DNA from 2 places in the Paraburkholderia sp. GAS42 genome. Region 2 is predicted to be linked to the other one. Evidence: predicted binding sites of a transcription regulator. Region 2 holds the regulator's gene; the other holds the start of a gene.
What was found. Region 2 encodes LexA, which represses DNA repair genes until DNA is damaged. Its sites were predicted from a motif close to ACTGTATNNNNATACAGT; they were not measured.
Positions count from the first base shown of each region.

Region 1 (3,415 bases), on a different contig from region 2:
TCACGCCGACCCAGTCGAGCGACGTTGCGTCGTTGGTTGCGTATCGGTCGCAACATTCGACGCACGCGTTCAAGCCGCGCTCGAGATCACCGCACAGATGCGCGACGGCCGTTTCGATGCTGAACCCGGCCACCGCGTCGGCATAGGCCGGCACGGAACGGATAACTTCTGCTTGCATGGGGGTGTCTCCATATTATTTTCTTCATGATTTTCGCACTAGTACAACAGACCTATCTACGATAGTAGACGGCTCGAACCTTACGATCAACGATTCATGCAAACTCCCGGAGAGGCCGGCCGCACAAGATTTCACTGTGCGCGCGAACCACTGATTGCGAAGTCCGTCGTCGACGCGGGCTGAAGCATCCGGGCCCGTAAATCTCAGTCCACGCAAGCTGCGCCGCCGTTCATGCCGTGAAAGATCAACGACTGCAGTCGGCGCCGGTTTCGTGTGAGGGACTTGCTGTTCGAAGCGGTGGGCGCGCGCTCATTCCAGGCAAACCGTTGGGACGTTTGAGAGGTGGGTTGCGAACGCACAATTTCTGCATCGCTGGCAATGGTGTCGTGGGGAGCGCGCATGCCGAAGCGTTGATATACAAGCAGCATCGCATCGAGACGCTCTCAGCGAAATGTTCCCTGAATAAAGCAGGGGCAAAAATTCGCGTCGAAAAGGTGCCCGGAAGCATCTCTGGAGACGTAAGGAGCATCAACGAGCAGGCGTTTGAGTGGGGGAAACCGGGAAGCGACCCGAATGATGAAGAGGGGGAAATCAGCACGGCTCGCTACGCAAAGCCGGGCGTGTAGTAAACCGACCGTAGCCACGAAAGCTGTTGGCGTGTCAGAGCCAGTCATCGGGACTTCGACATCGTCAAGCGTAGATCGTTTCTTCGCCACGACGATCATAGTCCCAGCTTGACGCAGCTTCGGCGATCAAGGTTTCAGCAAGATCGGCAACGCGCGAATAGTTACCTCCAGTAGAGAAAGTTGAAATCTGTTGCGATCCCAGGACGACATCTGCGTCTTCACCGCGCGGCGTTAGTGTCACGGGGAGGATTACGTCCGCGATTTCGTGCGTCGCATCGAAGAAACGCACACCGATAGCGAAGAGCAGTTTTTTGCTTCGAATTGTCGCCAAATCTTGCGTTGAATTCACCTCTACCCACGAGTCGTTCCGTAGATCCATCAGGTAGATGGTCCCAGGTGATGTTGCCGGAACGCCTTCAGGAAATAGTCGCGCCTCAACTGCATTGAATAGATTTTGAGCAGCTAATCGCGCAACTTGCTCAGTCAAAGATAAGATCGAGACATGATGCTGGATCAATGCGTCGATATTTTCATATGGCATGGGTCTTCACATGTCTTGGTTGCGAGCCATCTCGATTGATCTGCCTGAAGCGAATAAATTGCCGAACTATTCGTCGAGACGCAAATAATTGAATTGTGCTGTAAACGAAGAATACGATGGCGCCAGTAGTTGGACAAGCATTTCAGTTGCGCTCAGGCACGGTCGCCCTTGTGCTGCAGCATGAGGTGCAACGCACCCCGGCTTGCGTTAAGCACATATTTCGCCATACGCGTATTCCCAAATGGCGATGCGCTTACATCCTAGGTAACAGTCTGATCGTCTAGATTATAGGATTATAAACATAATTCAACGAACAAAATTCCGTTTTGTAGAACCTCGGCCTGCGGCCGAGTAGCTTTTGCTATGGGGACTATGCTACTGTCCAACATATGTGAATTTGTACAGTATTGAGCATTGTCTGTTGTGTACTGGAGCACCGTACTTTTGCAACGCCCTATGACCAAATTCGGCACAAATATTCCCGAGTATCCAATCGCTCCGCCTGCCCGTCACAAAGGACGGGGCGCAGTATCCAACATGCAGGGCCGTTATGAGGTCGACCAGCGGGAAGCGGTCGACGACGGCTGGACCTCCTCGTCCGAAGAAGAGAGCGGACGGCCTGCGCTACGAACGCAGGTGTTCGAGGAACAGGCGAAAAGCATCTTGACGCACAATCGGTCGCCGGATATTGCGTTTAAAGTGTCGCTGAACCCCTATCGCGGATGTGAGCATGGCTGCATATATTGCTTTGCGCGTGCAACGCATAGTTATCTGGGGCTGTCTCCAGGCTTGGATTTTGAAAGTCGCATCTACGCAAAAATTAACGCCCCCGAGCTGCTCGCGCGCGAAATGGCGAAGAAGTCATATGTCCCACAACCAATTGCACTGGGCGTCAACACGGATGCGTGGCAACCAGTCGAGCGCGATCTGCGGCTGACGCGGCGGGTAATTCAGGTTATGAGTGAATACAACCAGCCTTTCGCGGCGATCACAAAAAGTTCACTGATCGAGCGTGACATTGACCTGTTGGCGCCGATGGCCGAGCGTGGTCAGATGATGGCCGCAATCACAATCACTACGCTCGATGCCGATATCGCGCGCACGCTCGAACCACGCGCAGCCACTCCAGCAAGGCGCCTACGAACGATTCGCACATTGAGTGAAGCGGGCATACCGGTCGGCGTAAGCATAGCGCCGGTAATACCATTTATCACCGAGCCAGACCTGGAGCGTGTTCTTGAGGCCTGCGCGGAAGCAGGTGCGAAGAATGCGAGCTACATTGTTTTGCGCTTGCCGTGGGAAGTCGCTCCATTGTTCAAGGATTGGCTGGCCACGCATTTTCCAGATCGTGTGGAGCGCGTGATGAATCGCGTACGCGATATGCGTGGTGGCAAAGATTACGATTCATCGTTTGGCGCGCGGCTAAAAGGGGAGGGTTTGTGGGCAGATCTCCTTAAGCAGCGCTTCGCCAACGCCGCGCGGCGGCTGGGGCTAGAGATGCGGTATCACGGGGCTCTGGATATGTCGCGCTTTCAGCAGGTCGAAGCACAACGTTCGGTGCCGCAAGACGTGTCGCAACTCAGCCTGTTTTGACCGGGCAGATCGCCGGCAGGTAGCGCCAAGGATTTCCTTTCCTGCCGGTCGCACGTGGCAATCATGGTCTGACAGGCAGAGAGAAGGGCCGCTGGAACGAAACGTTTTCCCGCAAGGCAATCAGAGTTGTCATCACACGATTGTCGCACTGAGCGATTTTTTGACTTACTCAGGAAATTCTTCGCCACGGCGCCGGTCGAAGTGTTTGAATGGGAAAGGGTGCCCGCCTAGCGGGGACCTACCAATTGGTCGGGACGATAGCCGAGGAAAACCTCATGTGCCTGGAGCCACAGTGCGTTGGGCGCATGTGACGATGAGCGGGAACGGCGGCGGCCGGTAAGCAGTCTGGTTGTGTCGCTTGCATCGCTTGGGGGAAATCGCTGCGCATTGCTAGCCAACGACCCATTGTGGCCGATGATACCGCCGGACTTTGCGATGACGCGGATATGAAAGGAGCCAATCATCAATGGGGAGCAG
Region 1 covers NZ_JBNDML010000021.1:46,263-49,677, forward strand. Annotated here, with positions in the region: gene P3T16_RS26790 (acyl-CoA synthetase) at 1-178, opposite strand, end outside; gene P3T16_RS26795 (hypothetical protein) at 526-804, shown strand; gene P3T16_RS26800 (hypothetical protein) at 869-1,345, opposite strand; gene P3T16_RS26805 (PA0069 family radical SAM protein) at 1,802-2,938, shown strand.
Region 1: the regulator LexA is predicted to act here: its motif matches at 1,734-1,751, upstream of P3T16_RS26805 (PA0069 family radical SAM protein).

Region 2 (3,415 bases):
CCTTGCGCTTGACCTTAAGGCCGAGACGCATCTGCTCTCGGTGGTCGACATGCGCTCGAGCATTGCGCAAAGCGCGGGTCTATTGACTGACGTCGCATGCGGCCGTTTCGAAGACACGGCTCGCGACATCCTTCAGGAAGGCGTGAACTGGCTGACCGAGCGCGGGGTTCAGGCGCACGGTCATTTCGCATTCGGCCATCCGATCGATGAAATTGCCAATCTGGCCAATCAGTTGCAGGTCGATCTGGTCGTGGTCGGCCATCGGTGCCGGACCGGTCTCTCGCGATGGTGGATGGGCGCCGGCAACACGCCGTTGCTCGATAGAGTGTCGTGTAGCATCCTGGTGGCGTGTTCATCGGTGGAAGAGCAGCATCAGACGGCGGCCGCGGCCTGACATCGAATGCGATTCTGGACGACGCGCGTGTTCGCGTTCAGCCGTTGAGATCGACAGCTGACAGCTTCCACGAAAAGAGTCCATCGCGTCGCAGGATCGCGGAATAGTGCGTATCGCCGACACCGTGCCGATACGTTACGACGAACTCGTTGATCCCGTGATATTCCGCCGTGGTCTGTGGAGGTTGTGGCGGCGTCTGCTGGACCGGCGACGTTGAAGCGGCGGGCGGCGCAGGTGCCTGTGGCGCTGCTGCGCCCGGCGCCCCGGTGGACCGCCCGTTCGGTGCTCCATCCGATACCGGACCGGCCGCTACCGGTGGCCGCTCGCCGAGGTCGCCGCGCGGCGGCATGCCGTTCAGCAACGCTGCGACGCCGTCCGGCGTCGCATACGCATCCACCAGTGGACCAATCAACGCAACGCCGATCATCGCGCCGATGGCGGCCAGCGGATTTCCGTTGTGCTGCGCATCGAGCCGCCTTGCGAGCAGCCCGGTGACCTGCTGCTTCAGACTTTCGCGCAACGCGGGAAAGTCGACGTATTCATTGACCGTCTCGGCGTCGCGGGCATCCGCAGCCCGCTTAAGGCTGTCGAGCGCGATGTAGGGCGACGCATATCCATACCCCAGCGCAGCCACGACCACGATTACAACAATCGCGATGGCAAACGCGCGCAGGGAACGACGATTTCTTGTGGGTACCGAAACGCTCATAGGTTGCGACTCGCCGTTAAACGTCAATTAACGTGGACCGCAACGAAGTGAAAACGATCCCTTGCGGCTCCTGATGCTACCGCAAGAATCCGTTTTCGCACGCCTTCAACTATTCGAACAGCGCGCCTTGCATGGCCGCGCTTTCTTCCGCGATACAGCGGTCGATCATGCGGCACACTGCGTCGACAGTTCCCACCATGATGAGCCGCGACGGCCCGTGATACACGCGCACCGGCGCGCGACGGCCCGGCTCCGCGTTCAACCCTGAGTTCAGCGAAACACGCGCAAAAGCCGGCATCGCGGACGGCAAGGTCGACGCTTCCGTCATCACCTCGCGGTCGAACAGCGACGGCGCACCGGCAGCGTCGAGCGGTGCGCACGGCACCAGCTTGCGCAGATGACGCAGACGTCCGAACTGACGAAAAGGGAGCAGGCGGGCAAGGCGTTCCATGAGACTCTCCAGGCGAAGTTCAGAATTCGGTCGGGCGAATCAGCCCAACCGCGATGCCTTCGAGCGCAAATTCCCCGCTGCCGGCCTGAACAAAGATGTTTTCATAATCGGGGTTCTCGGCGATCAGCTCGATACCGTCCGGCCGGCGCTTCAGGCGCTTGACCGTGACGTCGTCGCCAATACGCGCAACGATGATCTGACCGTCTTTCGCTTCGCTCTTCTTCTGCACGGCGAGCAGGTCGCCGTCGAAGATGCCCGCATCGCGCATCGACAGCCCGCGCACCTTCAGCAGGTAGTCCGGCCTGCTGGAGAAGAGCGCCGGGTCGCACGCGTAGTGCTGCGAGATGTGCTCCTGCGCGAGGATCGGGCTACCTGCCGCCACCCGGCCGATCAGCGGCAATGACAGCTGCATGATGCTCGAGTGCGGCAACGTGAACTGGTAAGGGCTGTCGTCCGAACCGGACAGCAGCCGGATACCGCGCGACGCGCCCGCCGCAAGCTCGATCACGCCTTTGCGCGCCAGCGCGCGCAGATGCTCTTCCGCCGAGTTCGCCGAGCTGAAACCGAGCTCGGCGGCAATCTCCGCGCGGGTGGGCGGGAAGCCGGTGCGTTCGATGGCCCGGCGGATCAGATCGAAAACCTGCTGCTGTCGTGCGGTGAGTTTGGTCATGGCGCCACTGTATGGATGAACAGGTGACTGTATTTTTATACAGTAATCGGCGCATTTCAAGCTTTACTTTAAGTTCGTCCGGATCGCCGCCGCCAGAACGCCGGTTTTCGGCGTTGTCGCAGCCGGATTCGTGTCGCAACGCTACGCCAGGCCGTCGTTACCACTTTTGAGTATTAAAAAATGAAGAACAATTATTTTTAATGATGAAAGCCGTTCGATAGACTGGCCTCCAGTTGATGCAAAGCAACGCACACGCGCCGCGATAACGAAAGAACAAACCGGAGAAAATCGGATGAGCAGAAATACGGGGCTGGCAGGCAAAACACGAAAAATCGTCACGGCGCTCGCGCTGGGCGTCGCGGCAGCAGCGGGTGTCGCCGGTCAGGCGCTGGCAGCGGATACGACGCTGCTGAACGTGTCGTACGACCCGACGCGCGAGCTGTATCAGGACGTCAATCAGGCGTTCGGCAAGGAATGGAAGGCGAAAAACGGCGAGTCGGTCACGTTCAAGCAGTCGCACGGCGGCTCGGGTGCACAGGCGCGCTCGGTGCTCGACGGTCTGCAGGCTGACGTGGTGACGCTGGCGCTCGCATACGACATCGACGCGATTGCGAACAAGGGCCTCATCGACAAGGGCTGGCAGAAGCGTCTGCCGGACAACGCGTCACCGTACACGTCGACCATTGTGTTTCTGGTGCGCAAGGGCAACCCGAAGCACATCAAGGACTGGGACGACCTGATCAAGCCGGGCGTTTCGATCGTGACACCGAACCCGAAAACCTCCGGCGGCGCACGCTGGAACTACCTGGCTGCGTGGGCGTACGCGGAGCATCAGCCGGGCGGCAACGACCAGAAGGCGAAGGAATTCGTCGGCAAGCTTTACAGGAACGCGGGTGTGCTGGACTCCGGGGCCCGCGGCGCGACGACAAGTTTCGTGCAACGCGATATCGGCGACGTGCTGATCGCGTGGGAAAACGAGGCGTTTCTGTCGGTGAAGGAATTCGGCCCGGACAAGTTTGAGATCGTCGTGCCGTCGGTGAGCATCCTGGCTGAGCCGCCCGTCGCGGTGGTCGACAAGGTCGTCGACAAACACGGCACGCGCAAACTGGCTGAGGCGTATCTGAATTTCCTCTATAGCGAGGAAGGTCAGGAGATCGCCGCGAAGAATTTCTACCGTCCGCGTTCGAACAA
Region 2 covers NZ_JBNDML010000028.1:10,669-14,083, reverse strand. Annotated here, with positions in the region: gene P3T16_RS30380 (universal stress protein) at 1-394, shown strand, start outside; gene P3T16_RS30375 (DUF2939 domain-containing protein) at 432-1,103, opposite strand; gene P3T16_RS30370 (hypothetical protein) at 1,213-1,554, opposite strand; gene lexA (transcriptional repressor LexA) at 1,574-2,224, opposite strand; gene P3T16_RS30360 (sulfate ABC transporter substrate-binding protein) at 2,517-3,415, shown strand, end outside.